DNA from 4 places in the Lactococcus sp. KTH0-1S genome. Region 2 is predicted to be linked to each of the others. Evidence: predicted binding sites of a transcription regulator. Region 2 holds the regulator's gene; each other region holds the start of a gene.

Evidence for each region. Region 2 encodes Rex, which represses fermentation and respiration genes when NADH is low (regulators of the CRP and FNR family bind a similar motif). Its sites were predicted from a motif close to TTGTGAANTANTTCACAA; they were not measured.
Region 1: the regulator Rex is predicted to act here: its motif matches at 2,747-2,764, upstream of ACRYLU_RS04665 (2,3-butanediol dehydrogenase).
Region 3: the regulator Rex is predicted to act here: its motif matches at 3,156-3,173, upstream of trhO (oxygen-dependent tRNA uridine(34) hydroxylase TrhO).
Region 4: the regulator Rex is predicted to act here: its motif matches at 5,382-5,399, upstream of ACRYLU_RS09765 (class II fructose-bisphosphate aldolase).

Annotation. Positions count from the first base shown of each region.
Region 1 covers NZ_CP195165.1:937,850-945,323, reverse strand. Annotated here, with positions in the region: gene abc-f (ribosomal protection-like ABC-F family protein) at 1-310, opposite strand, end outside; gene ACRYLU_RS04675 (hypothetical protein) at 396-557, opposite strand; gene ACRYLU_RS04670 ((S)-acetoin forming diacetyl reductase) at 831-1,592, opposite strand; gene ACRYLU_RS04665 (2,3-butanediol dehydrogenase) at 1,617-2,687, opposite strand; gene ACRYLU_RS04660 (FtsW/RodA/SpoVE family cell cycle protein) at 2,913-4,157, opposite strand; gene ACRYLU_RS04655 (TVP38/TMEM64 family protein) at 4,379-4,984, opposite strand; gene ACRYLU_RS04650 (CvfD/Ygs/GSP13 family RNA-binding post-transcriptional regulator) at 4,981-5,412, opposite strand; gene ACRYLU_RS04645 (peptidylprolyl isomerase) at 5,414-6,004, opposite strand; gene ACRYLU_RS04640 (Cof-type HAD-IIB family hydrolase) at 6,108-6,914, opposite strand; gene ACRYLU_RS04635 (LuxR C-terminal-related transcriptional regulator) at 6,985-7,474, opposite strand, start outside.
Region 2 covers NZ_CP195165.1:1,036,269-1,043,742, forward strand. Annotated here, with positions in the region: gene ACRYLU_RS05120 (response regulator transcription factor) at 1-639, shown strand, start outside; gene ACRYLU_RS05125 (DUF2127 domain-containing protein) at 659-1,174, shown strand; gene ACRYLU_RS05130 (sensor histidine kinase) at 1,178-2,503, shown strand; gene ACRYLU_RS05135 (phosphatase PAP2 family protein) at 2,510-3,166, shown strand; gene glmS (glutamine--fructose-6-phosphate transaminase (isomerizing)) at 3,347-5,161, shown strand; gene radC (RadC family protein) at 5,292-5,972, shown strand; gene ACRYLU_RS05150 (redox-sensing transcriptional repressor Rex) at 6,059-6,709, opposite strand; gene ACRYLU_RS05155 (Spx/MgsR family RNA polymerase-binding regulatory protein) at 6,935-7,327, shown strand.
Region 3 covers NZ_CP195165.1:1,180,103-1,187,576, reverse strand. Annotated here, with positions in the region: gene leuB (3-isopropylmalate dehydrogenase) at 238-1,275, opposite strand; gene ACRYLU_RS05825 (2-isopropylmalate synthase) at 1,287-2,828, opposite strand; gene trhO (oxygen-dependent tRNA uridine(34) hydroxylase TrhO) at 3,254-4,213, shown strand; gene ACRYLU_RS05815 (histidinol-phosphatase) at 4,227-5,036, opposite strand; gene hisIE (bifunctional phosphoribosyl-AMP cyclohydrolase/phosphoribosyl-ATP diphosphatase HisIE) at 5,037-5,675, opposite strand; gene hisF (imidazole glycerol phosphate synthase subunit HisF) at 5,672-6,451, opposite strand; gene hisA (1-(5-phosphoribosyl)-5-[(5-phosphoribosylamino)methylideneamino]imidazole-4-carboxamide isomerase) at 6,441-7,160, opposite strand; gene hisH (imidazole glycerol phosphate synthase subunit HisH) at 7,160-7,474, opposite strand, start outside.
Region 4 covers NZ_CP195165.1:2,001,923-2,009,396, forward strand. Annotated here, with positions in the region: gene ACRYLU_RS09740 (biotin--[acetyl-CoA-carboxylase] ligase) at 1-332, shown strand, start outside; gene ACRYLU_RS09745 (PspC domain-containing protein) at 439-903, opposite strand; gene ACRYLU_RS09750 (PspC domain-containing protein) at 932-1,135, opposite strand; gene ACRYLU_RS09755 (DUF4097 family beta strand repeat-containing protein) at 1,198-2,313, opposite strand; partial or broken gene ACRYLU_RS09760 (amidase domain-containing protein) at 2,527-4,094, opposite strand; gene ACRYLU_RS09765 (class II fructose-bisphosphate aldolase) at 4,440-5,336, opposite strand; tRNA gene ACRYLU_RS09770 (tRNA-Leu) at 5,499-5,584, opposite strand; tRNA gene ACRYLU_RS09775 (tRNA-Gly) at 5,620-5,691, opposite strand; tRNA gene ACRYLU_RS09780 (tRNA-Thr) at 5,717-5,789, opposite strand; tRNA gene ACRYLU_RS09785 (tRNA-Leu) at 5,802-5,883, opposite strand; tRNA gene ACRYLU_RS09790 (tRNA-Lys) at 5,892-5,964, opposite strand; tRNA gene ACRYLU_RS09795 (tRNA-Asp) at 5,982-6,054, opposite strand; tRNA gene ACRYLU_RS09800 (tRNA-Val) at 6,084-6,156, opposite strand; rRNA gene rrf (5S ribosomal RNA) at 6,160-6,275, opposite strand; rRNA gene ACRYLU_RS09810 (23S ribosomal RNA) at 6,359-7,474, opposite strand, start outside.

The DNA.
Region 1 (7,474 bases), 98 kb from region 2:
TGTCAGTAATTTTTAATGACAGACTTTCTACAGAGTATTTATCAGCAGTATTTTGTTTTTTAGATTTATCTTTATCATTAAAATCTTCTTCTGTCAGTAATTGGGGGAAATAAACAAAGTTTTTGTCAGTAATTATCGAGCTGTCAGTAGTTATTTTACCTTGTAGTAAGTTTAAAAGGGTTGATTTTCCACGGCCATTTCGCCCTACTAATCCTAATTTCCAACGGTCATCAATATTTATTTGGGCATGATTGAAAATCAGGTTATCCCCGTAGCCAAAGGTTAAGTCTTTAAATTCAATATTTGACATTTAATTCTCCTCTCATTTGTGAGAATTAAGAAGTCTAATTTGAGTAGAAAAACTCAGAGTGAGTTCCTCTGAATGTTCATAAATCTCAAATTCCCGCTTTTCTTGGAGCATTAATTTTTGCTCCGTGTTGATTTTGCTTGGTTGCTTTTACTGCTGTCATCCCATTAGTATTTTTCCCAGCAAATTGCGGTTTATTCTTCTTAATTTGTTCTAGTTTAGCTTGCATTTCTTTTTGTTTTTGATTCATTATTTTCTCCTTAAATTAAAAAACTCTTTTCACAACTTAGGTGAAAAGAGCTTTAAAAGATACAAATTCTGACAAATTGCCCAATCTGTAAACATAATAAAAGTCTATTCTCTCTAAGTTATGAAGACAACAAAAACACTCGATTTTTACGAATATTTTTAAAGTTCAAAACTTAGATTTTCAATAGACCTTACCTCGTTCATTTATTTAAAACAATTATAGCACAAAATAAAATGAACTGTCAAGATAAAAACTTGACAGTTCATTTTTAGATTAATGGAATTGCATTCCTCCATCAACAATAATTGTTTGACCGGTAATATAGTTTGAATCAGAGCCAGCTAAAAATGAAACAACATTTGCCACATCTTCAGGCTCAGATAAACGTTTCATGGCAATATCTTTTGCGAAAGTTTGCATTCCCCATTCATCATCTTTACCAGCATTTTTACCAACTTGATGCGCAATATCAAACATCATTGGTGTTTTTACAATCCCTGGTGCATAAGCATTAACTGTGATTCCTTCTTCTGCTAAATCACGAGCAGCAATTTGGGTCATCCCACGAACCGCAAATTTTGAAGAAGAATAGAGCATTAGATTTGGATTTCCAACAACTCCAGCTTGTGAGGTTGCGTTGATAATTTTACCTCCATGACCTAATTTTCTAAAAAGTGCTGTTGCTGTCTGTGTCCCCCACAAAACTCCACCAACATTAATATCATAGACTTGATGAAATTGTTCAGGTGTAATTGTTTCAATTGGTGTTGTTGGGGCAATGCCGGCATTATTAACTACAACATTTAAATCACCAAATTTGTCGACAACAGCATTCAAAGCTGAAATAACTTGTTCGCGGTCGGAAACATCAGCTTTAACCGAAAATGAGTTTTCTCCAAGTTCTTTTGCCGCTTTTTGAGCTGTTTCTTCGTTGTAATCAATAATAGCTACTTTAAAACCATCATTATAGAGACGTTTTGCGATTGCAAAACCAATTCCTTGACCTGCTCCAGTAACTGCTGCAATTTTAGACATTTTTTTCTCCTTTATTTAATTATTTTATAGACCTTTACCAGTTGGTGAAACTAAAATTTTAACAGCTGTTTCATTATGATGAATCAGCGTATCAAATCCTTTATCAATTAAATCATCCAAACCGATTTTAGCTGTGATGAATTGGTCCAATTTTATTTTACCTGTTGATACTAAATCAATTGTTTTTGGATGAGTGTTATTATAAGCAATCGTTCCTAAAAGATTAGCTTCTTTGATTACTAATTTTGCCATATCAACACTAGCAGGCTTACCCCAAATTGCAACAATGACAACTGTTCCACCCATACGAATCGCATCTAGACAAGCGTCAAATCCCGGTTGGACAGAGGTACATTCAAAGGCTGCGTCCACTCCTTTTTCATTAATTTCATGAACCTTAGCTTGAATGTCATCTTCAATTGGATTGAAGAAATAATCAGCAACTTGTGCTTCTTGTGCTTTTTTGCGGCGAAGTCCACTAGGTTCACTGATGATAACAGTATGTCCTTGCGCTTTTGCAACGGCAGCAGTTAAAAGTCCAATTGGTCCAGCACCAACAACTAATATCGTACTCTTTTCACTTAAATTTGCCCGTTCAACAGCGTGGTAGCCAACTGATAGTGGTTCAATTAGAGCAGCTTCATCCAATGGTAAGTTATCAGGAATTTTGTGAACCCAACGTTCATCAACAGAAATTTTTTCAGCCAATCCTCCACCATTTCCACCCAAACCAATAAAGTTTGAACCTTCTGAGAGGTTATAATGTCCAGTTTCACTTGTATCAGTCCCTTCGGGAACGATATAAGGTTCGACAACGACATGGTCACCTACTTTAAGTCCGCTTACTCCTTCACCTACAAAATTTATAACCCCAGACATTTCATGTCCAAGAGTGACTGGTGGTACTTCTCCAGTAATTGGATTAGGATGTTCTATTGACGGACAAAAAATTGGCCCATCTAAAAATTCATGAAGATCTGTTCCACAAATTCCACACCAAGCCACATCAATGCCAACTTGACCAGCTTTTACTATTGGTTCCTTAATTTCATCAACGCGGATATCGCCGCGGTCATAAAAACGTGCTGCGCGCATAAAAACGCCTCCTCTATATAGGATGGTTGTCGTTTCAGGCAATCAATTAAATTTAGTATTTGAGATTTCTCTCACGAGTTTATTCTATCATTAATTCTAATAATTTACAAAAAATTAAAGCGTTTTCTTCCTTGGTATATATAGACTTTTAAATATTTTATTGTAATAAAAAAGCTACTGAATTTTCTGTCAGTAACTTTTACTTTTTTGTATTCTTATTAATTGTTAACGTCTATTTCTTCGACGATTTTTTCGACTATCACCCTTAACTGGAATTTGTCTTTGTTCCTTGACAAATTCTGGTAATTGATTATATTTCATTGATAAAACGAGCCCTAAGCCGATGATATTTGCCATTAAGGCCGATCCCCCTTGAGAAATGAAGGGTAAGGGAATACCTGTTAAAGGAACAACACCAATCGCTGCTCCAATATTTTCAAAGACATGGAAGAGAATCATCATAATAATACCCGTTGAAATATAGGTATAAAACTGATTATTTGATTTGAAAGTTACTCGAATCATTCGATAAATCAGCATAAAGTAAAGGAAAATCAAAAAGGCTGATCCAACAAATCCAAAATCTTCAGCAATGACAGTGAAAATCATATCTGATTCTCGAACGGGAACATTGACATTAGCTACACCAACTCCTTTACCCCAAAGACCACCAACACCAACTGAAATTAATGAGCGTGCTTGTTGAAGACTGAAGGTCTGAGAATATTCAAAAGGATGTAACCATGCGATAAAACGATTGACCTGATACTGAGCAAAACTAGTACTTTCAAGAAATTTTTGTCCCTCTGGTGAAGCAACTAGAGCAACAATCCCTCCAGCTACTGCTGCTACGAAAAGAAAAGCTGGCGCAAGTATTTTCCAAGAAATACCAGCAACTAAAATAATTCCAGCAAAGATAGCTGCAAAGACCAAGAAAGTTCCGAAGTCTTTTTGAAAGACTGATAAAATGGCAACTGGAATTGTTTCAAGTATCAGAAGTCCGATTAAGCGGAAATCATCTTTGAGTACTCGTTTTTTTAGATTATTTTGGAAGGTAACCACAATCCTAGCCGAAAATAAAATATAGGAAAGTTTCATAAACTCTGATGGTTGAAAAAGATTACGTCCACCAAAAGCAAGCCAGTTTTTTGCACCTGTTGAAGCATAGGTTGCTTTATCATAGAAAAATATTGGTAGAACCATTAATATAAGGCCTAGCAGGTAAAAAAACGGTGTTAAGTTCCATAAAAACCTTGAGTCCATATGCATAACGATTAAAGCAACAAAGAGGCCAACAATAACCCATGTTCCTTGTTGAACAACCATTGTTGTTGCTTGTGTGGGGTGGTCATGACTTACTGCAACATAAAGTGCGTAAAGACCAATCAATATTAACATAAAGGCTGGTAAAATTAGCCCATAATCAATTCGTGAATCAAATGTAAATCTATTTGCTTTCTTGTTTTTCAAAACTAGCTCCAGTCAGTTTAATCTTGTTTTGGCAATTCATTTGGGGCAATTTGCTATCACTTAGTTCTAACTTTTGCTTCAAATTTACAAAAACAATTTTATTATTGAGGTGACTTCTGTTTAAAATCATAAATCCATTCTATTATACAATTTTTTTGGATGATTTGGGCATTCTTTCTCAAAAATTCCAATAAAAAAACACTGAAAGCACTCTCAGCATTTTATAAAATGTGCCCAAGAAGGTCTCCTCCAAAAATCAAAAGATAAGAATAGAGGAGAATTGGCAATGGTTTACATAATAAGATACTCCAAGTGAAGAATTTCCAGCTCATTTTTGTTTGACTTGCAATTAGGACAAGGGCATCGTCTGGGGCGATCGGAGATAAAATGAGGAGCGCGAAAACAATATTAAAACGTTTTTGCCCCTTATCCAACCAAGCCATGTATTTATTATATGTTTTTTCTTTGACAAAAGTTTTGGCTAATGAAGATCCATATTTTTTTCCAAAGTGAAAAAGTAAAAAAGATCCCGCAACAATTCCAAAGTAATTATAAATAAAACCCCAAACTGGTCCAAAAATCATGACTCCTGCTGCCATTGTAATCCCACCTGGTATGATTGGAACGATGACTTGCAAAATTTGCATACAAAGGAAGATTAATGGTCCTAAAAACCGATGTGCAACAATCAATTGTTGTAAGACCGCTTGATTTTGAAATGCACCAAGGCGCCATAAATAAACGCCACCAACAATTGTCGCAACAAAGCCAAGAATAGTAATTAAATTAAAAACTCGTTTGATATATCTTAATACGTTATCATTCAAAGAAAATCCTCACTTTGGGCATTTTTTTTGGCTTTAAGGTAGGCTTCATTTTCTTCAATCCAACCTGGCAAATAATTAGCAAGGGTTTTAAAGCCAATTTTATCCCGAGAATCAGTAAAATGTTTTTTTCGGTAAATATGGTGAACTTGCGGATTTTTTTCCAGACTGCGAATTGACAGGCTAATTTTGCCATTATATTCATCAATATCTATAATTTGTGCCATCACTTTTTGGCCGATTTTAGCAATATCATGAATACTTTTGACATAACCAGATTGAATTTCAGAAATATGAATCAATCCTTTTTGTTCAATTTTTTCTTTATTCGATGAATTATCCAGGTAAAATTTTACAAATGCACCATAATCTTGCATTCCAATAATTTCAACCTCAACAATATCACCGATTTTAGGACTTTTCTTTTCCATATTATGGCTCGATAATTTCAACTGATTCAATAACGACATCATCGACTGGTTTATCTTGCGCACCTACACGAACAGCTGCAATTTCATCGAGAACTTTATAGCTTTCTTCATCAACCAATTGACCAAAGACAGTGTGACGACCATCAAGATGAGGAGTTCCACCGCCAGTATATGTTTCAGCTACTTCTTCAGGCCACCCTCCTTGGATAAGTGAATCTTTAGGATAAGGCAAGTTTTTATTTTGAACAATGAAAAATTGACTTCCGTTTGTATTAGGTCCAGCATTGGCCATTGACAAAGCTCCACGAAGATTAAAGAGGTTCATTGAGAATTCATCTTCAAATTTTTCACCGTAGATTGAAGAACCTCCCATACCAGTTCCTGTTGGGTCTCCTCCTTGAACCATGAAATCTTTGATGATACGGTGGAAAATTACTCCATCATAATAACCCTCTTTGCTAAGTTCAATAAAGTTTTTTACAGTTTTTGGAGCAAGGTTATCAAATAATTTTACAGTCATTTTTCCATGATTTGTATTGATAATTGCTGTAGTACCTTTGTAGTTTTCAAGTTCAAGTTGTGGGTAATTCATATTTTTTAGTTAGTATTTTTATTTCTAAAAATACCTTCCTTTCTTTTTATATATTAATAAATTTCTGTCAGTAATTTTTACTGACAGATTTTTACTGATAGCTTTAATCAATAATTTTTAAGGCTTGTAAGGCTTTTAGAATTCCATCATTTTCAACAGAATCAGTAATGTAATCTGCTTTTTCTAAAATTTCTGGATGTGAAACCTTCATCGCTACTGACAGACCTGCAAAATCAAAGAGTTCACGGTCATTAAGTCCATCACCAAAGTTCATCATGTTCTCAGCTTTTAGACCAAGTTCTTGTAAGACTTTTTGACAGCCAATTGCTTTAGAACCTTCCATTGGAACAATATCTGAACTATTTGGATGCCAACGGACTAAGCGAATTTTATCAGCTAAATTATCTGGTAATCTCAATTGGTCATCATGGTCTGAAATTGTCAACATTTGGTAAATTTCATTTGTTTTATAGTATTCAGGATTTTCTTCTAGTTCTGCATAAACTGGTCCTATAGCATCGCTAGCAATTTTATCCCATTTTGAAATTTTCAAACTATCGGCGGCTACAAAAGAATATTCACTTTGTTCATTTTTCAACCAAGTGATTATTTCTTCAATTAATTCCGGTGAAAAAGTATTTTTATATAATACTTCTCCCGTTTGTGCATTTTCGACATAGGCACCATTGATTGCTACATAGAAATCTGGTTTTAATGCTCGAACTTCTGGTACAACTCCGAAAAGATTTCTTCCCGTTGCAATTCCTGTAATAATCCCTTTTTCACGAAGTTTATAAAAAACTTCAGTGATTGATTCAGGCATGAAAGCTGAATCTTTGACCCTCAAAGTATCATCAATATCAAAAAAAATGATTTTTATTTTTTGAGCTTTTTCTAATATTTTTTCCATCTTTTTTTCACTTTATTTTTATTTGTACATTTTTAATTATATCATATTTCTTACTTGTTTTTCCTCAAGTTTAAACTAAGTGATGTTGAATAGCATAAATTGTTGCTTGAGTTCGGTCTGATACTTCAAGCTTATTAAAAATATTAGAAACATGAGTTTTGACTGTTTTTAAACTAATAAAAAGTTCGTCAGCAATTTCTTGATTAGAAAGTCCCGTCGCAAGTACTTTTAATACTTCTAATTCTCTTTTTGATAAATCATCATATAATTCATGTTTTCGATGTTTTTGTTGAGCAATCTTTTCCTTGACAGCATCGGAAAGGACATCTTCTCCATTGGCAACTTTTCTGATTGCAGATGCGATATCAGCGGCTTGTGATGTTTTAAGAATATAACCTTTAGCTCCGGCAGCTAAAGCCGGAAAAACTTTTTCGTCATCAATAAAACTCGTTAGAATTAAAATTTTTCGTTCTGGATTTTTAGCTAAAATCTTTTGCGTTGCTCCAATTCCATCAAGTCGATCCATTACTAAATCCATGAGAATAACATCAGGGTCAAGC
Region 2 (7,474 bases):
TATGTCAAAAAAGAGTTGATTTTTGAAGATTATCAAGTTTCAACCGCCTTTGATGGTCTTTCTGCTTTGGAAATATTTGAAACTGCTAAGCCTGCTATTGATGTTGTTTTGCTTGATTGGATGATTCCAAAATTAGACGGCTTGACAGTGTTACGTCGAATGAAAAAAATTCAGCCCGATGCGCCAATTATCTTCTTGACTGCGCGCGATTATATTGGAGATAAAGTTGCCGGTCTTGATGCGGGAGCAGATGATTATATTACTAAACCTTTTGAAATTGAGGAGTTATTGGCTCGGCTGAGGTTGATTTTTAGGAAATGGTCAAATTCTTTTTCCAAGGTCTATGAACTTGATTACTTAAAAGTTGATTTAAGTGCTCATACAACGGAAGTGGCTGGTAAAACAGTCAATTTGACTCAAAGAGAATTTTCTTTGTTAAGCTATTTTTTAGAACATCGTGGTATAGTGGTAAGTCGAGCAGATATTTTGGATGATGTATGGGGCATGGATTTTGACGGTCAGGAAAATACCGTGGATGCTTATGTTCGTTACCTTCGTGCCAAAATTGATTTGCCAAATCATAAATCTCTCATTGAAACCGTTCGTGGTATAGGTTATCGTTTAAATAACGAAAACTGAGAGAGGAAAAGAGGGAGCCATGAATAAAGTGAAAAATAAAGAAGAATTATTAGATGTTAGTTTTAACACAATGCTTCTGGGTAAAAGTATTTTTGCTTTTGTTGAATTTATATCAGGTTTACTTTTAATCTTTGTTCCACTTGATTTAATTAAAGCAACTATTCACCATCTTGCACTGGCTATTTCTCTAAGCCCGCTCTCTACGATGATTACAAATGCAGGAGAAAGACTGACCAATGACGCTACTTTATTTGCTATTGTATATTTACTTTTACATGGTGCATTAAAGTTGGTGACGTTGGCTCTGCTCTGGAAAAAGATTCTATGGTCATACCCCTTATCAATATTACTTTTAGTTGGTTTTATTCTTTATCAAATCTTTGAATTTTTTAATCATGGGTCAATTTCAATGCTCGTTTTATGTGCGGTTGACGTATTGATGATTATTTTAACCTTATTAGAATACCGTAAGTTAAAAACACATATTTCAAAAGAGGGCTCATACTCTTCCTTAAAAAATAGTAAAGTAAATTAGTAAATGAAAGAAATAGAATCAAAAACAAGTGCCAAAATTATTACCGATACTTTTGTCCGTATTTTCTTAATTTTTAGTCTGTTGATTACAATCATTGTTTCCGGAATTGTTGCATTTACAAGTTTACAAATACGTAAGAGTGAGGGAGCGGCACTTTTAAATTCCGTTCAAACCGCAGCAACTAATGGGCAAGTGAATTGGGATGAATTTAAACTTGATAGTGAAAAAGACGAAAAAGCTACATTTGTTCGACTGACAAGTCCTTCAGGTCAAAGAGAAGAAAGTCAAGGAACAACAAATTTTTTAAAATCACGAAAATCTTGGGGGAGTTTTAGTCTATTAAGAGATGATATCTTTTTATATAGTTCAAAAGCTTCTAAAAATGGAACCAAAGCCGAATTATGGTTGAATATAAATGTTGTAGTTAAATCAATGATTAGAGCGATATTAGTTATTATTGCTGTCATGATTTTCCTCTTTTTCCTTGCTTTGATTTTAATTCAAAAAGCGGCCAGAACGATTAGTCAGCCTTTGACAGATATTGTGGTGGCAACTGATGGAAAGGATGTTAAACAAGTTCCTGTCAGTAAAAATCCTCTTGAAGTTCATCAGTTAAGTCAAAGTTTCAATCGTTTGCTCAATCGACTGAATCAAAAAATTGAGAATGAGCAACAATTTGTCTCGGATGCTTCACATGAGTTAAGAACACCAGTTGCTGCAATTCGTGGACATGTGAATTTACTCAAAAGACGTTGGCATGAACATCCAGAAATTGTTGATGAGTCACTTTCCTATATTGACGAAGAATCAATGAGAATGAAAGTTTTAATCGAAAATTTACTGACCATTTCTAGAGGAAATCATTTAGAAATGAAAAAAGAAAGAATTAACTTAAGTAAATTTACTGACAAAGTGGTCAGTGAAATTCAACCCGCGCTAAGACAAAAAATAAACTTTGATATCCAAACAGATTTATTTGTCAGCATAGATAAAATGACGCTATACAAAATTATTATTATCTTTCTTGAAAATGCTGGAAAATATTCACCTTCCAACTCAGAAATTACAATAAATATTACTTTGGAAAATCATCAAGTTGATTTTCAGGTTGCTGACGAAGGTATTGGCGTTCCAGAAGAAGAAAAAGATAATATTTTTGAACGATTTTATCGAATTGATAAATCCCGTTCAAGTGAAATTCCTGGAACAGGACTTGGTTTGGCAATTGCGAAGGAATATGCACAATTGAATGATGCCAAAGTCTTTGTTTCAAATAATTCTCCGAAAGGGTCAATTTTTCATCTCCTAATGGAGTCTATAGAAAACTAATTAATTATGAATAAAAAAATCTATTATATTTCGGGTGCTATTACCACCCTTGCCTTTTTAATTTTAACGCTCTTTGTTAAAATTGATTTTACTCATGGTCCATTTCCTTTTGATCGGCCAATTCAAACTTGGGCTTTTCATTTGCAAAGCTCCTCAGGGCTCACTTACTTTTTCTCTCATATGACAAATATTTTTGGAGATAAAGGTGGAATAATTGTCGCAGTTCTACTTGCTTTGGTTTTATATCTTCTCTTTAAACAGAAAGAAGCGACAATCTGGTTTGCGGTAACAGTTGTTTTAAGCCTTGCTTTAAATACTGTTATTAAAGTAATTATTGGTCGAGAACGTCCTGATATTCATCGGTTAGCGGCTTTTGCCAATGAAGCTGGAAAAAGTTTTCCAAGCGGACATTCCATTTTTGCAACAATTATTTTTGGAAGTATTTTCTTTATCTGTCTAGGAAAACTTAAAAATTGTTCTTCTAAAATTTTATTAGGCATTTTATGTATTATATTAATTGCGTTAGTAATGTTTTCAAGAATTTTTGTAGGGGTACATTATCCAAGTGATACAATAGGCGGATTTCTCGAAGGAATTAGTATTCTATTACTTACTTATCCCACATACATTAAGTATCAAGAAAAATCTAAAAAAACCAATTGATATCAATTGGTTTTTATTAATGTCGAAAATAAATTATACCAATTATCGTCTTTTTGAGTTTTATTAGAAGTTTTATACTTGACAATGACAAATAAGTGTAATATAATGCTATTTATAAATAAATATTAGAAAATTAATTAACTATACCAATTTCAAAGGTGAGTTAAATGGAGCTTTATTATGTGTGGGATTGTTGGTGTTGTAGGTAGTAAAAATGCAACTGATATTTTGATGCAAGGACTAGAAAAACTTGAATATCGTGGTTATGATTCAGCAGGTATTTTTGTAAATGGTCAAGAAACAGCAGCAAAATTAGTTAAATCTGTCGGACGTATTGCAGACTTAAGAGGAAAGTTAGGGATTGATGTTTCAGGAACAGCCGGCATTGGTCACACACGTTGGGCTACTCATGGTAAACCAACGGAAGACAATGCTCATCCACATACTTCAACATCAGGTCGCTTTATTTTAGTACATAATGGTGTGATTGAAAATTTTGTTGAACTTAAAAACGAATTTTTGATGAATGATACTTTTAAAGGACAAACCGATACTGAAATTGCGGTTCATTTAATTGCTAAATTTGCTGAAGAAGGATTATCAACACTTGAAGCATTCAAAAAAGCTCTAAGCTTAATTCAAGGTTCTTATGCCTTTGCTCTTATGGATCGCGAAGATGCAGAAGTGATTTATGTTGCCAAAAATAAATCACCATTATTAATCGGCCTTGGTGAAGGCTACAATATGGTCTGCTCAGATGCTATGGCGATGATTCGTGAAACGTCTGAATTTATGGAAATTCATGATAAAGAGCTTGTTGTGTTAACAAAGGATAATGTTACAGTTATGGATTACGAAGGCAATGTCCTTTCACGTGAGTCATACACAGCTGAACTTGATTTATCTGACATTGGGAAAGGAACTTATCCTTTCTACATGCTCAAAGAAATTGATGAACAACCAGCAGTTATGCGTAAACTCATTGCGAATTATGCAAATGAAGATGGAACAATGAAAGTCGATCAAGACATTATCAAAGGAATTCAAGAAGCTGATCGTATTTATATTATTGCCGCTGGAACGTCTTATCATGCAGGTTTTGGGGCAAAAATGATGCTTGAATCTTTGACAAATACACCAGTTGAACTTGGTCTTGCTTCAGAATGGGGCTATGATATGCCTTTGTTAAGCCAAAAACCATTCTTTATTTTCCTTTCACAGTCTGGTGAAACGGCTGACAGCCGTCAGGTTTTAGTAAAAGTAAATGAATTAGGACTTCCAAGCTTAACAGTTACAAATGTTCCCGGATCTACTTTATCACGCGAAGCAACTTATACAATGTTAATTGGTGCTGGACCAGAAATTGCAGTTGCTTCAACCAAAGCATATACAGGACAAATTGCAACTTTGGCTTTTCTTGCAAAGGCAGTTGGTGAGTCTGAAGGAGAAGTTAAAGCAAAAGAATTTGATTTAGTTAAAGAATTGTCTTTAGTTGCTCAATCAATTGAAGCCACTTTATCTGAAAAGGATGAAATTGCAGCAATTGTAGCTGACTTATTGCCAACTACTCGCAATGCCTTCTATATTGGTCGAAAACAAGATTATTATGTGGCAATGGAAGCTTCTCTCAAATTAAAAGAAATTTCTTATATTCAATGTGAAGGATTTGCTGCTGGAGAATTAAAACATGGAACGATTTCATTGATTGAAAAAGGAACTCCAGTACTTGCTTTAATTTCTAATAATGAAGAAGTAGCAGCTCATACGCGTGGAAATGTAATGGAAACAGTGGCTCGTGGAGCCTCAGCTATCACAATTGTTGAAGAAGGAGTGGCTCGTGAAGATGATACAATTGTTGTCAACCAAGTTCATCCTTATTTGTCAGCAATTTCAATGGTTATTCCAACACAATTAATTGCTTATTATGCGTCAATGCAACGTGGACTTGATGTTGATAAACCACGTAACTTAGCTAAAGCAGTAACAGTTGAATAAAAGTTACTGACAGAAATTTCTGTCAGTAAAATGATAACTTAAAATAAAAAGTTCTGAGATTCATCAGAACTTTTTTGTTTAATTAATCTTTTGTCAGTGACAAAAGCCGTATTTTTCCGTATATAATAGTATGTATGAACTAAGAGAAAATCAATATCCGATGCAACCTAGAGAACGCTTAGAATTTTTAGGAGAAGAGTGCTTATCTGATGTTGAGCTGTTAGCGATATTATTGCGGACAGGCACTAAGAAATACTCATCATTAAATTTGGCCTTAGAAATCCTTCAACATTTTGAAACTTTGGATAATTTGCGCAAAGCTTCGATTAATGAACTCAGAGAAATTTCAGGCATTGGACTGGCAAAATCCATTGAAATTCGAGCGATGATTGAATTTGGAAAAAGGATACAGACCACTAATAGAAAACGTTATGGTCAAGTTTTGAGTTCCAAAGAATATGGCTTGAGTCTTGCTTTTGAAATGCAAAATTTTGAACAAGAGCATCTTGTGGCGACTTATTTAGATGGTCAAAATCGAATTATTGAAAAAAAGACAATTTTTATAGGGGCGGTTAATCATGCAACTGCAAGCCCTAGAGAGATTCTTTATCATGCAATAAAAAATCTCTCAGTAGGACTGTTAGTTGCACATAATCATCCCTCAGGAAATTTACGACCCAGTCAGGCTGATAAAATATTTACTTACAAAATAAAAAAATCTTGTGAGGATGTGGGAATCAATTTTATTGATCATATTATTGTAGGGGCTGGTAATTATTTTAGTTTTCGGGAAGAAGAAATCCGAAAATGAAGGATTACATAATAAAAAACCATTTTTCAATTAAAAAGAAAGGAAAAGAACAGCCTATAAAAACTGTTCTTCTATTTTGTACTAATCTAGTCTTCTTGAGCTCCCATGAAAAATAGCAGTGTTTGCAGCTCCTTAGTTAAGTCAATTGATTGAACAACCACATCTGAAGGGACTTTCAAACGAATTGGGGCAAAGTTTAGGAAACCTTTGATACCAGCTTTGACTAGAGTGTCAACAACTTCTTGGGCATTTTCTTTGCGAACAGAGAGAATTGCTGTTTTGATATCCGATTTTTTAACATTTTTTTCTAAATCAGAAATATTATAAATTGGAATTCCATCATCTGTTTGTGTTCCAACTAATGGATTGCCAGAAATATCATAGGCTTGCGTGATTCTCATTTTGTTTCTATCTTGGAATTGATAATGGAGTAATGCACGACCGAGATTTCCGACACCAATTAGAGCGATATGCGTTTCTTGGTCTTGGCCAAGAAGTTCTCCAAAGAAATCACGGAGCACTTTCGTTTCATAGCCGTATCCACGTCGGCCTAATTCACCAAATAAAGAGAAATCTCGGCGAATTGTGGCAGCATCTACTCCGATTTTTTCTGAAATGAGTTGTGAATTTGTGCGTGTCACATTTTCTTCGACAAGACTTTTGAACAGTCGATAATACTGTGGCAGTCTTTTAGCAGTTGCTTTAGGCAAGCTTTTACTTGATTTATGATCAGTCATTGTTATACCTCAAAAATTTAATTCGATTTTATTAAAACTAATTAATATTTAGTTTCTTTGTGATAATTTTATCAAAAATTTGTGAAATTATCAAACAAAAGAAATGGAATAGTTGTCCAAAATGAGAAAATAATTATAATTCTAAAAAAATATTTATTTCCCCCTTTTAATTAAGGCGCTTTCATGTTAGAATAGAAATATGAAAAAAATAGATAGGGAGAAAATATGATTAAAATTTATCTTAGTGGTTCATGTTCATCTTGTAGAAAAGCTAAAAAATGGTTACGTAAACATCACATTGAATTTGAAGAAATTAATTTATCAAAAGATGTTATGGAAAAAGATGATTTAATCAAAATTTTATCCTTGACTGAAAACGGATTTGAGGATATAATTGCGACCCGAGGGAAAACATATGCCTCTTTAAATTATAATTTCGATGAATTAGGACTAGAAAAAGCTTTTGAATTAATTCAGGATAATCCACGTATTCTAAAACGACCATTAATTTTTGACGAGGACTGTCTATTGATTGGTTTTAACGAGGATGGAATCAGAGCGTTTATTCCACCAGAAGTTAGGAGAATTGAATTGCGTGAAAGATTAATTTTAGTCTAATATTAATTTTATTTTAGCTTATCAAATTTGGTAAGCTTTTTAATTTCAAGAATTTGGAAGAACTACAAAAAACTTGCCTTAAATGCTATAATAGAAGGACTGCTTTTCTATTATATGAAAAGGAAAAACGAAGTATTAAAAAATATG
Region 3 (7,474 bases), 140 kb from region 2:
ATATTCATTGCTCAATCGCATTTTACTGACAGAATTGTCAGTTACGCTGATAGTTCTTTTATTTACAACTAAAATGCTCATTCTTCAATCGCAATTCTGACAGAACTGTCAGCTATGCTGACGGTTCTTTTATCTACAACTAAAATGCTCATTCTTCAATCGCAATTCTGACAGAACTGTCAGCTATGCTGACGGTTCTTTTATCTACAACTAAAATGCTCACTATTCAATCGCATTTTACTGACAATTTTTCAGGATTGCTTCTGTCATTTCTTCAGTTGTCGCGGTTCCACCTAAATCTTTAGTCAAAATTCCGTCAGTAAAAGTTTGAGTTACGGCTTTTTCAATCATCGCAGCCCCCTCTTCTTGCCCAAAAGATTCTCTTAGCATCAGGGCAACTGACAAAATCATCGAAACAGGGTTCGCAATTCCTTTTCCTGCGATATCTGGTGCCGAACCGTGAATTGGCTCATAAAGTGACAAACCGTTAAAGCCGTGTGAACTCGATGGCATCACTCCCAAAGTTCCAGCCAAACTACTCGCTTCGTCAGAGAGAATATCACCAAATAGATTTTCAGTGACTATTACATCAAATTGTTGCGGATTAGTAATCAGTAACATCGCGCAAGAATCGACCAATTGGTGCTCTAATCGTACATCAGGATATTCGTCAGCAATTTCATCAGCCATTTTTCGCCATAATTTAGAAGTTGCAAGGACATTTTGTTTATCAACCGAAGTCAGTAATTTTCTGGGCCGACTTTGAGCACTTTTGAAAGCAAAATGAAGAATTCTTCTTATTTCATCAGCAGAATAATCATTGACATCTCGTGCTTTATCATCTGCCAATTCATGCTGACCGAAATAGATTCCCCCTGTCAGTTCGCGAATCACTAGGAAATCAACATTTTCAACATTTCGGATGGGAGAAAGTTTTTTTAAAGCCGGATAAATTTTTAATGGACGAACATTAGCGTAAAGTCCTAATTCTTTCCGTAAAGCAAGTAACCCTTGTTCTGGTCTAACTTTTGCATCGTTGTATTTAGGATGACCAATTGCAGCGAGCAAGATTGCGTCCGCATTTTTAACTGCTTGCAAAGTTTCTTCTGGTAAAGGATGACCATGCTTATCAATTGCAATTCCTCCAAAATCTTTGGCTTCTAATTCATACTCAAAATCAATTTTTTTACTGACAGCTTTTAAAACACTTAAACCAGCTGACATAATTTCTGGCCCAATTCCGTCTCCCGCAAGTGTCACAATTTTTTTAGACAATATTTTTCACCTTAAATTCCATCATGAGCTGAAATTTGTTCAACCTTTCCTTGTAAATTTTCTTTTTGAACTAAAACATTAGCGTTCATGTAAGCAATGGCGCTTCCTTTCAATACATCATAATCAACACCTTTAGCATTAAATATAGTGCCCGTAGATAGATTTTCAACAGAAACCAAAGTCGTTGCTTGTGCATCAATTCCATCAGTTACAGCATCAACTGAATAGGAAATTAATTTTAGTTGATGATTAAAGACTTTATCAATAGCTTTAAAAATTGCATCCACTGAACCTGCCCCCTCTCCTTGACTAACATAAATTTCCTCTTCTTGATTTTTTAGTTGCACCAGTGCTTTGTGCCCATCAATTTGAACATTATCAAGTATAAATCCAGCCAGATTTTTTACCGTTTCTCCTGTAAACAAGGCATGAATATCTGCGTCAGTAATTTCTTTTTTCTTGTCAGCTAATTTTTTAAATTTTTCAAATAAAATTGCAAGACTTTCGTCGTCATAAGCAATATTAAGTTCCGTCAATTTTTCACTAAAAGCATGACGACCAGAAAGTTTACCTAAAGGCAACGAATTATGCTTTATTCCGACAAGTTCTGGTGTAATAATTTCATAAGTTTCAGCATTTTTAAGGACACCATCTTGATGAATTCCTGATTCATGTGCAAAAGCATTAGCACCAACAATTGCTTTATTTTTTGGAATAGCAATTCCTGAAAATTGCGAAATTAGTTCTGCCGTTGCAGCAGTTTCTGAAAGTTTTAAAGGACTTTGTGCCTGATAAAAATCTTTACGAATATGTAGTGCCACAGCAATTTCTTCAAGAGCAGCATTCCCAGCTCGCTCTCCAATGCCGTTGACAGTTCCTTCAACTCTCCCAGCCCCAGCTTTAATTGCAGCTAATGAATTAGCTACAGCCATCCCTAAATCATCATGACAATGTGGACTAAAAATAATTTCTCTCTCAGACTTAATGTTATCAATCAAAAATTTAAAAATTTTTCCATATTCTTCTGGCGTCGTATAACCGACAGTATCAGGAATATTAATATAAGTTGCTCCTGCATCGACAGCCGTTTGAACAGCCTTCAAAAGAAAATTCAACTCTGTCCTTGTTGCATCCTCTGGAGAAAACTCAACAACCTCGACCCGTTCACGTGCGTATCTCACACATTTATCAATATTTTTCAAAACTTCTTCGGGACTGATTTTAAGTTTATATTTCATGTGAATAGGTGAAGTGGCAATGAAAACATGAATTTGCGGATATTTTGCCCCCTTTACCGCTTCAACCGCTTTATCGATATCTGAGATAACACAACGAGCTAATGCAGTGACAGCCGTATCATTCAAAGAATCAGCAATTTGCTTTACTGCTTCAAAACTATCTGGACTTGCCGCGGGAAAACCAGCCTCTATGACAGTAATCCCCCATTTTTCCAGTTGTTTAGCAATCGTTACTTTTTCTGAAATGGAGAAACTAACGCCTGGTGTCTGTTCGCCATCTCTCAAACTTGTGTCAAAGAATTCAATTTTTCGCATAATATTACCTCTATTTTTTATTAAGAAACAAAAAAGACGCCCGTGAGGACGTCTCTCGGTCCTCGAAATGACTATCGCCAAACAGGACCCACATCTTTTAGCCACAAAAGCTAATGTAGGTCCACCTTGATCAACAACAATGAAAATTGTGTGTATGTCATTTCAAGTTCCTCTTTTTTTGTTAATTTACATTATAATACTCTTAATATTTTAAATTGTCAATAAAATAATAATATTTAATGCATTTATTTCTATTAACAAGAATTTAACAACAAATAGATTACAACTTCTCCCTTTAATATTCAATTAAATCCACAATAATTAAGCTTGTTAGAAAATATACAAGCAATTTTGTTGCTTTTGATAGACAGAAAATGATTAAATTATAATGGATTCTAATGTACTAATAAGATTAAGGAGAAATTATGACTCAAGATTATCGAGTTTTATTATATTACCAATATGTCCCAATTGAAGATGGAGAAACTTTTGCCCAAAAACACCTCGCAGACTGTAGAGAATTAGGTTTAAAAGGACGCATTTTAGTCGCTGACGAAGGAATTAACGGAACTGTTTCTGGTACTATCGAGCAAACAAATGCCTACATGGAACTGATGAAAAATGACCCTCGCTTTAGCTCAACAATTTTCAAAATTGATGAAGCCGAGCAAAATGCTTTTAAGAAAATGCATGTCCGTTATCGCCCTGAATTAGTCAATTTAAGTTTAGAAGATGATGTCAATCCCTTGGAACTTACTGGGGCTTATCTTGATCCAAAAGAGTTTCGTGAGGCCATGCTTGATGAAAATACTGTAGTAATTGATGCACGAAATGATTATGAATTTGACTTAGGACATTTTCGTGGCGCCATTCGTCCAGAAATAAGAAGTTTTAGAGAACTTCCACAGTGGATTCGAGATAACAAAGAACAATTCATGGAAAAACGTGTTTTAACCTACTGTACCGGTGGAATACGTTGTGAAAAATTTTCAGGATGGCTCGTTCGTGAAGGCTTCAAAGACGTTGGTCAACTTCACGGAGGAATTGCCACATACGGAAAAGACCCAGAAGTTCAAGGAGATCTCTGGGACGGACAAATGTATGTTTTTGATAGCCGAATCGCAGTTCCAATCAACCAAAAAGAACATGTCATTGTCGGACGTGATTGGTTTGATGGAAGCCCATGTGAACGTTACATCAATTGCGGAAATCCAGAATGCAACAGACAAATGTTAGCTTCAGAGGAAAACGAAGCAAAATATCTTGGTGCTTGTTCACATGAATGTCGAGTTCATCCAAATAACCGTTACATCAAAGCCCACCAACTATCAAATCAAGAAGTTCAAGAACGTCTTGCGCTACTTGAGAAAGATTTAGCCTCATAAAATAAAAAGTCTATTATTCTTTAATAGACTTTTTATTTTTATCAATTTTCATCCCACTAAAAGTTGCTAGTTCATGAAAACCAGCTTTTTTAATTAAAGTTCTTGCTTTATGAATTGAAAGCCAATCACGCTTTGCTATATGACTATCCGTTCCTAAAGTTATAAATTTTCCACCTAATTTTTTAAAATTAATCAATAAATCACTATAAAATTGTCCAGTTTTCGGATCATCAAACAATCTAGTATTTATTTCTAATGCTTTTTCTTTTGAAGCTAAAGCCCGCAAGATTTCAAATAAAATCTCCCGATTCTCTGCAAACTTTATAGATTTATCCGTGTAAGGTCCATATCTAGCAACATAATCTAAATGACCAAATGAATTATAAGTCTCAAAATTTTGAACAACATCTAAACAAGCTAAAAGATATTCTCTTTGTGCTTCTTCTTTTGTTTTCTGTAGATAAAATTCTGTTCCGTCATAAACTTCAATATCTCCAATTTCATGAACAGAGGCAATCACAAAATCAAAAGGAGCCGAATCAATAAACTGATTAATTTCTGATTTAAAACGTAAATCAATTCCCATTTCCAAGCCAATTTTTATTTTAATTTTATCTTTAAATTCCGCTTGTAATCGATTGATTTCTTGAAAATACTCAGGTAGATTTAGTGAAAAATCCATTCCTGGAAAATAAAAATCTCGATGCTCTGTAAAACAAATTTCTTCTAAACCATGTGCTATAGCTTCTATCACATGATTTCTAGGAAGCTCCTCACTATCAGCCGAAAAATGAGAGTGGAAATGATAATCTAATTTTTTCATTTAATCTGCCGTCCTTGTATGAAATTCCTTCTTATTTCCCTCAAGCTGATGCCGTTCTTTTGCTTTTTGTCGTACTTCTTCAAGAGAAATACCTTGCTGATTCATTAATACAAACAAATGATAGAGTAAATCATCAATTTCTCCTAAAAGTTCTCCTTTATCCGAATTTTTACTAGCAATGATTACTTCGCTTGCTTCTTCACCAATCTTTTTTAATACTTTATCGATGCCCTCTTCAAGCAAATAATTCGTATAAGATTTTTCGACTGGATGTAACTTTCGGTCGATGATTTGCTTCTCCAACTCACTAAAAATATCAGAGTCATCAAAAGGAATAAGTTCATCATAAAAACAAGAGTAAGCACCAGTATGACAAGCATTACTAATTTGTTCAACAAAAATCAGTAAAGTATCTTGGTCACAATCCAAACGCATTCCTTTTATTTTTTGAAAATGCCCTGATTCTTCTCCTTTGTGCCAAAGCTTTTGTCGTGAACGTGACCAAAACCAAGTTTCACCAGTTTCAAGCATTTTCTCAAAAGCCACTTCATTTGTATAGGCAAGCATTAATACTTGATTTGTTTGATAATCTTGAACAATAACAGGAATAAGTTCCTGCTTATGAAAATCTGGTCTCATAATGTCTCCTTCTTAATAATTCTTGCTGGAATATTATTTTTTATAAGTTCGTCTTTAACTTCATCAACTGTTGCTTCGCCATAATGAAATAATGAAGCAACAAGGGCAGCATCGCTTCTTGTTTTTTGAAAAACTTCAACAATGTCCGAAATCTTCCCACAACCGCCACTTGCTACAACAGGAATATTAACAGCAGTACAAACGACATCCAGCATTTCCAAATCGTAGCCTGTCTTTGTTCCATCCTTATCCATTGAGGTTAGTAAAATTTCACCTGCTCCTAATCTTTCACACTTTTTAGCCCAATCAACTAAGTCAAGACCTGCATTTTCACGCCCACCTTTGATATAGACATCATATCCCCTATAGTCTGCTCGTTTTTTAGCATCAATAGCAACAACAACACATTGAACGCCAAATTCGTTAGCCGCTTGACGAATAAGTTCAGGATTTTCAATTGCAGCTGAATTGACGGATACTTTATCAGCTCCTCTAGCAAGAATTCTTCTAAAATCATCAATTGAACGTATTCCTCCACCAACGGTTAATGGAATTGAAAGTTCACGCGCCGCCCGACCAATTAATTCACCAATAATTTCACGTTCTTCAAAAGATGCCGTAATATCAAGAAAAACAATTTCATCTGCACACTGTTCTTCATATATTTTGGCCAATTCCACTGGATCACCTATTTCTCTTAAACCCACAAAATTGATTCCTTTAACAACCTTACCATTTTTAATATCAAGACAAGGGATAATTCTTTTAGTTAGCATTCCTGAACTCCTTTTCAAGATTTATTTTCCCCTCATAGTAAGCTTTCCCAACAATAATCCCATAGAAATCAGAACGAGTTGCACGTTGAATATCAGAACTATCCTTTACACCTCCAGAAATAATCACGTTTAGAGAACATTCCTTTGAAATTTCGTCATAAAGTTTAAAATTTGGACCTGTCAGTGTTCCGTCTTTGGAGATATCAGTAACAATAGTGGTTTTAACCCCGATTCTCTCTAATTTTTTTAAAAATGACAGATAAGGAAGACTCGTTTTTTCTAACCAACCACTTGTTGATACAAACCCCTCTCTAATATCAACCCCAACAACGATTCTGCTTGGGCCATATTTAATTAATAGTTCCTTAAGAAAATCAGGCTTTTCTACTGCTGCGGTTCCTAAAACTACTCGTTCCACACCAATTTGTTCAAGATAAAGTCTAACTGTATCTAAATCTCTAATCCCACCACCAATTTCGATTTTCAATCTTGTTTCATCTTTTATTTTTCGCACAAGCTCTAAATTGCGAGTTTGTCCTACCTTAGCACCATCTAAATCAACCAAATGGAGGTCAGTCGCGCCCATTCTTTCAAATTTTTGAGCAATTTCAAGTGGATTTTTTGAATAGACCGTTTTTTTATCATAATCACCTTTGTAGAGACGCACGGCTTCTCCATTTTGTAAATCAATTGCTGGAATAATCTTCATTAAATTTCCTCCAAGAATGCTTTTAGTATCTTTCTGCCAATTACTCCACTCTTTTCAGGGTGAAATTGACAGCCTATCACATTATTTTTTCCAACAATTGCCGGAATTTTTACTTCGCCATAAGTGGTGTAGGCAATGAGTTCATCATCAGGACAAGTCGCCTGATAAGAATGGACAAAATAGACCTCATCATTATCAGACAAATAATGAGTTGTTGGACTGGTTTTAGCCAGTTTTAATTGATTCCATCCCATATGCGGAATTTTCTCATTAGTTTTGATTGGAATTACCTCTCCCTTTAAAAGTCCAAGACC
Region 4 (7,474 bases), 970 kb from region 2:
TCGGAATTAATTTTTCTATTTCCCAATTTCCAACTGAAATCGAAGAAAGAGCCACTTCTTTATTTTATAATGAACAAGCAAGCATCAGTCGTTCGGAATTAATTGCCGAAATCTGGTCTGAATTTCATCGTTTATCAGAGGATTCATTTTTTGAAATTTATAAATCTCACTCATTTATTCTTGGCAAACAAGTTGAATTTGTTCAATCTGGACAAACTTTTTCCGGAAGGGCTACAGATTTAACCTCTAAAGGTGAGCTTATCGTAAATTTACATAATGGTCAGCAAAAAATACTTTCCAGTGGCGAGATCTCACTAAAAAAATGGACTTAATCAGTCCATTTTTTCAGTTATTATTATTATATTATATAGGAGGCCAGTTTTAGGTCATGGTGGACCAGAATTATTTTACTGACAGAACTTTCTGTCAGTAACTTTTTTAGAAATCTGACCAGTCATCTTCTTTTTCTTTTTCAACTGGTTGTGCTTCCTTAGTCTTACGACTTTTTGGTTCATCCCATGGATTTCCCCATTGGTTTGAATCTTGTTGATTTTGACGTCCTTTATCTTCATAACGACGTGCCCAATTATTCATTTTATCTGAATAACGTTCTGACCAACGATCCATTTTTTCATCAAAATGTTGCGCTTTACGATTCCATTTTTCTTGATAATCATCTTCTGAATCATCATAGTAATTTCGTGGTCTAGCACTTGGAATAATCCAACTTGCTACGAAATACAATGGAATCAATCCGCCCCAGCTTCCGAAAGCTAGAACAACAAATAGGATACGTAGAATCGTCACAACATCACGACCCAGACCAAAATATTCTGCAATCCCTGCAATGACACCACTGACTCTACGATTTGTCACTGATTTTGTTAATTGTCTTTGAGACATAATTTATCCTTTCTTCATAATCGTTGAATTAACCTTGTGACGGTGTCATCAATAGACTCGCAATCACATAAACAATGAGTAATGTTCCCCAACTTCCGAAAGTACCAAGCACAATCAGAACCCGAATTACATTAATTACTGTACGGCTCAAGCCAAAGTATTCACCAAGTCCCCCGACGGTTCCTGCGATGACTCGATTGCTACTTGATCTTTTCAGAGTTTTTTTAGCCATTTCTCACCTTTCTTTTCAAATTTTACTGACAGAACTCTTATAAAATTTCTGTCAGTAAAATTTTATTCAGTTTCTTCTTTGTCAGTAGTTTCAGTATCTTTAAGCCAAATCGTTCCTGATTTTGTTTCAAATTCAAAGGTTAATGACTCAGCACCTTGACGGACAATCGCTGCTCCATTACGGCCAGCTTCAAAAGGACTATCAAGATTTAACCGTGTCTTATATCCGCCAAAGATTGTGCGAACATGACCAACCAAACCCAAACTTTCTGGTACAGAAACTTTGATATCGCCATTCACATTTTTAAGATTTAATTTGTGAGCCGTTCCTGTTTTTTCGGTCAGCAAAATATTTCCGTTTACGAGTGAGACATCACCAGATTCAAAAGCAGTTGTAATTCTGATATTACCATTAACTCCAGTTAATTCTAAATCTGAATTCGTGCCATCAATTACTTTGATTTCACCATTCTTATTGTTAATCTTCAACTCATCGCTGTTTACTTCAAGCACTTCAGCATTTCCGTTCATAAGATTAATATTCATTTTTTGACTGGAAATTTTTTCAACTTTAAGTTCTGCATGAGGTGTATTAATCTCAATATTTTCATATTCTTTTACTGGTAAGTAAAGTTCAATATCCGCAGAAATTCGACCATTTGCTTCAATTTCAAGCACATCATCTTCAACTTCAAGTTTAGTTTTTTCAGCAATGTAAGCTTCTACATTACCATCTTCAACTGCCCCGTAAATTTTATATTCTACTTTTACATGGGCATTTTCACCCGGTAAAATATTTACTTTACCACTCTTAAGATTAAGATTAACATTTTTGAAATCTTCGTTGATATCTTTTTCTATAGTGTGAGAAATTGATTTAACCTTAGGAAATCCTTTTGAAAAATCAATATTATCATCAACAGATTTTGCAACCCCTTGGAAAATTTCTTTACCTCTAGCAAACAAACTTTCTGCAACATTTTTCATTGCATCAGGAAAATCTACATCGTGATTAACATATCCTTCTTTATCTGTATATGTGAATTCTTTGTTCTCAGTTTTATCATCAGAAGCTTCTCCATTCACTGAACCATTTTTTTCAAGTAATTCTAAAGCTTCATCTTCCGTGATAATTCCACGACGCATCAAATCCATAATTCTATCTTTTTTATTAGCCATTTTTTTAGATCCTTTCTCTGCTCATTCAAGCATTCAATATCTTAAAAACTTTTTTTATTGAGATTATCTTTATCTCGTACACTTATTATCTCAAACTTTTACCAAATAAAAATCAGCCTTTGGGCTGATTTTTAACATCTTCTTTTTTAAACTAAATAAAAGATTCAACACTCCTGTTTTACTGACAGAACTACTAATTAATTTTGTCAGTAATTATTTAGGTTGAATATAAGTTGCCAAAGCAGCTACACCAGCAGAAATATGGCGTTCGCTGACAATATTATTACCTTTAACATTCATCTCTGAAACGAGAATAGAGTTATCTGAATAAACCTTTTCAACAAAAGCTACGTGCCCATATTCAGAACTTGAACCAGCTACTCCTGGTGGGAAGCTGACAGCATAACCCTCAGTTGGAACAGTTGTTGTGAAATAACCTTGAGCCTGAGCATTAATTCCCCATTCTCCACCATTACCCATGTGGGTACCAATTTGTCCACCAAGTTGAATAATTCGATTATAAACATACTGCGTACAGTTACCAAAAGCATAACTATCCGCCCCAGGATATTCCACACTATTATAATCTGGATAAGCGGAGTTATCCAATTTTGAAGCCACTAGTGGGCTTTCTGGAACTTTAGCATCTACAACAGCTGTAGTACTGTCCACATTATCATAAAAATTCAAATTATATTCTTGAATAATTTCGATTAATTTTTGAGCATACTCGGGATCAGTTGCAAAAACTCCTTGCAATGCCTGTGCCGCTTCTTGATAAGTTTTAGCCTGTGACTTCCAAGCTCCAGCATAAATTTCAGAATTCCAGGTCGTTCCTTTAATCATCAGATTAATATAATCATCTAAGGCTTGGTCATAGTTACTATAAATTCTAAAACTTTGTTCAAGATAGAACGGATTATTTCCAGAAAATTCTTGTGTTTTAAACGAAATTGATTTCCCTAAATATGCACCTGTAATATTGAAAATATTAAAATATTGCTGACTCATATTACTTTGACCAGAACCAGATTCTAAAATAGCCTGTGCCAAAATAATTGAAGCATACAAATTATTCTTGCCAGCCAAAATTCTTACTCGGTCTGCAATACTTTTGATAAAAGCTTCCGTACTAGACGAATCAATTTTTTAAATCGGTTTAGCAGCTTGAATTTTCTTCAAAACAGGACCGTATAAACAGATACAGCTGAATCAGATGAAGAATTAGGACTCTGCATTACAGTTGACGCTTGATAGTAAGAATTATCCTGCGAATAGTTTGAATGTGCAGACGTAGATAGTGAAACCGAGGGTCCTGTTGTAGAAACAGATTTTGATGGTACTTGAGTGGTTATAGAAGACTTACTATCTGAACTGTTATTCGCTGATGAATTTGAATTATTTGGTTTTGATGTTGACTCAGAGCTATCCGGTTTTGAAGATGAGCTTGAACCATTTGAATTTGATGGAGAACTTGAGCTTGAACTGCTTGAGCTTGATGAAGCATCTGAGCTACTTGAACTCAAACTACCTGAGCCTGACGACGCGTCTGAGCTAATAGATTCAAATGAAGCATTCGAATTATTTGAACTAAACGTAGAACTTGAATCGCTTGTATCTAATGTTAACGGTGCAACTGATCCACTTGTACTATTCGCACTTGACGTCTCTATACTTGAACTACTTACAGTTGTTGGCGCATCCGAAGTTAGCTCTAAAGTATCACCAGAATTTGCAACAGTGACCTCGTCAGCATGTCCAGCTACGCCAAAAGCAGTCATTCCCAAAATTAGTGCCGTCCCTGCAATAAATTTATCTTTTTTCAAATGCGTTATTTTAATACTATTAATCAATTTTAACTTATCCTCCACACCAAACATAATAATTTCAACATTGTCCTCTCAAAGACATCGACTCTAACATAATTGTAACATTCAAAGCTACATAAGTCAAACTAATCACTCATATTTATGGAACATAAATTTAAAAAATAGCAAATTCTTTTAAAATAAGAATAAATCCAAATATATTTTTATTGCCATCCACATCATATTCATTTTTTAAAATTATAAAAAAACGCCTGTCAAAAATGACAAACGTTTATTTAATCATATTTTAAAAGATGATTAAGCTTTGTTTGCTGAACCGAATACGTCGATACGTTCTTCAACAGACGCAGTAATTGCATCGAAACCAGGTTTCAAGAATTTACGTGGGTCGAAAAGTTTTTTCTTCATGTATTCTGCTTCATTAGCATCAAATTCATTAACGAATTTACGAGTAGCAGCTGCGAAAGCAAGTTGGCATTCAGTATTAACGTTAACTTTAGCTACACCATTAGCGATAGCTTCTTTGATTTGATCATCAGGGATACCAGAACCACCGTGAAGTACGATTGGCACATTGTGTCCCATAGCTTCAACGAGTGCTTTGTTCAATTTTTCAAGGTGATCGATGTGAAGACCTTTCCAGTTTTCTGGGTAAGGACCGTGAATGTTACCGATACCTGCTGCAAGGAAGTCAACACCAAGTTTAGCCATTGCAACTGCATCATCAATAGGAGCAAGTTCACCTTCACCAACAATACCGTCTTCTTCACCACCAATTGAACCAACTTCACATTCAACTGAGATGCCTTTAGCATGAGCTTTAGCGATTACTTCTTCAGCAAGTTTAAGGTTTTCTTCGATTGGAAGATGTGAACCGTCAAACATCAATGATGAGTAACCAACTTCGATACATTCCAAAGCATCATCAAAATGACCGTGGTCAAGGTGAATAGCAACTGGAACTGTGATTCCCATTGATTCTACAAGAGTTTCAATGAGGAGTTTACACATTTTGTAACCACCCATGTATTTAGCCGCACCCATAGAAGTTTGGATCAATACTGGAGTCTTTTTAGCTTCTGCTGCACGCAAGATAGCTTGAGTCCATTCAAGGTTGTTTGTGTTGAAACCACCGATAGCGTATCCGTTATCACGAGCGGCTTGTACGAATTTTTCTGCTGAAACGATTGCCATTTCAAAATTCCTCCGAATATTTTATTACTTACCTAGTATAGCATTTTGTGAAGTATTTTTCTAGTCCAAGCTCGCAAAAAACCAAAGTAACCGCTTTATTAAGCCATTCTTAAAGAAAGATAAAAAAAGATTAATAGTTTAATAACTATTAATCTTAGCATATCCCGAGGACCGGTTTCGAACCGGTACGAAGGTTACCCCTCGCAGGATTTTAAGTCCTGTGCGTCTGCCAGTTCCGCCACCCCGGGTATTATACAAAAACTCCCACTTGGGAGAATTATCAAGCGAACGACGAGATTCGAACTCGCGACCCCAACCATGGCAAGGTTGTGTTCTACCCCTGAACTACGTTCGCACTTAAACTTTGTGTCTTCCGACAATGCCGACTACATGATTCGAACACGCGACCCTCTGATTACAAATCAGATGCTCTACCAACTGAGCTAAGTCGGCTAATACCTAGTATGCGGATGAAGGGACTTGAACCCCCACGCCGTTAAGCGCTAGATCCTAAATCTAGTGCGTCTGCCAATTCCGCCACATCCGCTAGGATTATGACCCGTGCTGGGCTCGAACCAGCGACCCTTTGATTAAAAGTCAAATGCTCTACCAACTGAGCTAACGAGTCATTAGTATTTCTACTAACGGTTCTGACGGGAATCGAACCCGCGATCTTCGCCGTGACAGGGCGACGTGATAACCGCTACACTACAGAACCTTTATTCACTTAATGGCTGAAACAACCAATGGGAGTTAACGGGATCGAACCGCTGACCCTCTGCTTGTAAGGCAGATGCTCTCCCAGCTGAGCTAAACTCCCAAAACTTGGCCACTCGCCTATCTCCCAGGGGGCAACCCCCAAGTACTTCCGCCGTAGATGGACTTAACTTCTGTGTTCGACATGGGAACAGGTGTATCTCCATCGCAATGATGACCAAATCATTAAATGTTACCTTGAACATTCAAAACTAAATAACAATTCTTCTAACTTTTAAACCATAAGCCTATTATATTTGACTCTTTTGGTAAAGTCCTCGAGCGATTAGTACTGGTCCGCTCCAAGTCTCGCAACTCTTCCACTTCCAGCCTATCTACCAGATCATCTCTCTGGGCTCTTAATTCTTACGAATGGGTAATCTCATCTTGAGGTGGGCTTCGCACTTAGATGCTTTCAGCGCTTATCCCTTCCCTACATAGCTATCCAGCCGTGCTCCTGGCGGAACAACTGGTACACCAGCGGTAAGTCCATCCCGGTCCTCTCGTACTAAGGACAGATCCTCTCAAATTACCTACGCCCGCGACGGATAGGGACCGAACTGTCTCACGACGTTCTGAACCCAGCTCGCGTGCCGCTTTAATGGGCGAACAGCCCAACCCTTGGGACCGACTACAGCCCCAGGATGCGACGAGCCGACATCGAGGTGCCAAACCTCCCCGTCGATGTGAACTCTTGGGGGAGATAAGCCTGTTATCCCCAGGGTAGCTTTTATCCGTTGAGCGATGGCCCTTCCATGCGGTACCACCGGATCACTAAGTCCTAGTTTCCTACCTGCTCGAGTTGTAGCTCTCGCAGTCAAGCTGGCTTTTACCTTTACACTCTACGATTGATTTCCAACCAATCTGAGCCAACCTTTGAGCGCCTCCGTTACTCTTTAGGAGGCGACCGCCCCAGTCAAACTGTCCGTCAGACACTGTCTCCCTGGCCGATTATGCCAGCGGGTTAGAGTAACCATAAGTCAAGGGTAGTATCCCAACAACGCCTCAATAGAAACTAGCGTCCCTATTTCAATGGCTCCTACCTATCCTGTACATGACTTACAGGTACTCAATATCAAACTACAGTAAAGCTCCATGGGGTCTTTCCGTCCTGTCGCGGGTAACCTGCATCTTCACAGGTACTAAAATTTCACCGAGTCTCTCGTTGAGACAGTGCCCAAATCATTACGCCTTTCGTGCGGGTCGGAACTTACCCGACAAGGAATTTCGCTACCTTAGGACCGTTATAGTTACGGCCGCCGTTTACTGGGGCTTCAATTCATACCTTCGACTTACGTCTAAGCACTCCTCTTAACCTTCCAGCACCGGGCAGGCGTCACCCCCTATACATCACCTTGCGGTTTAGCAGAGAGCTGTGTTTT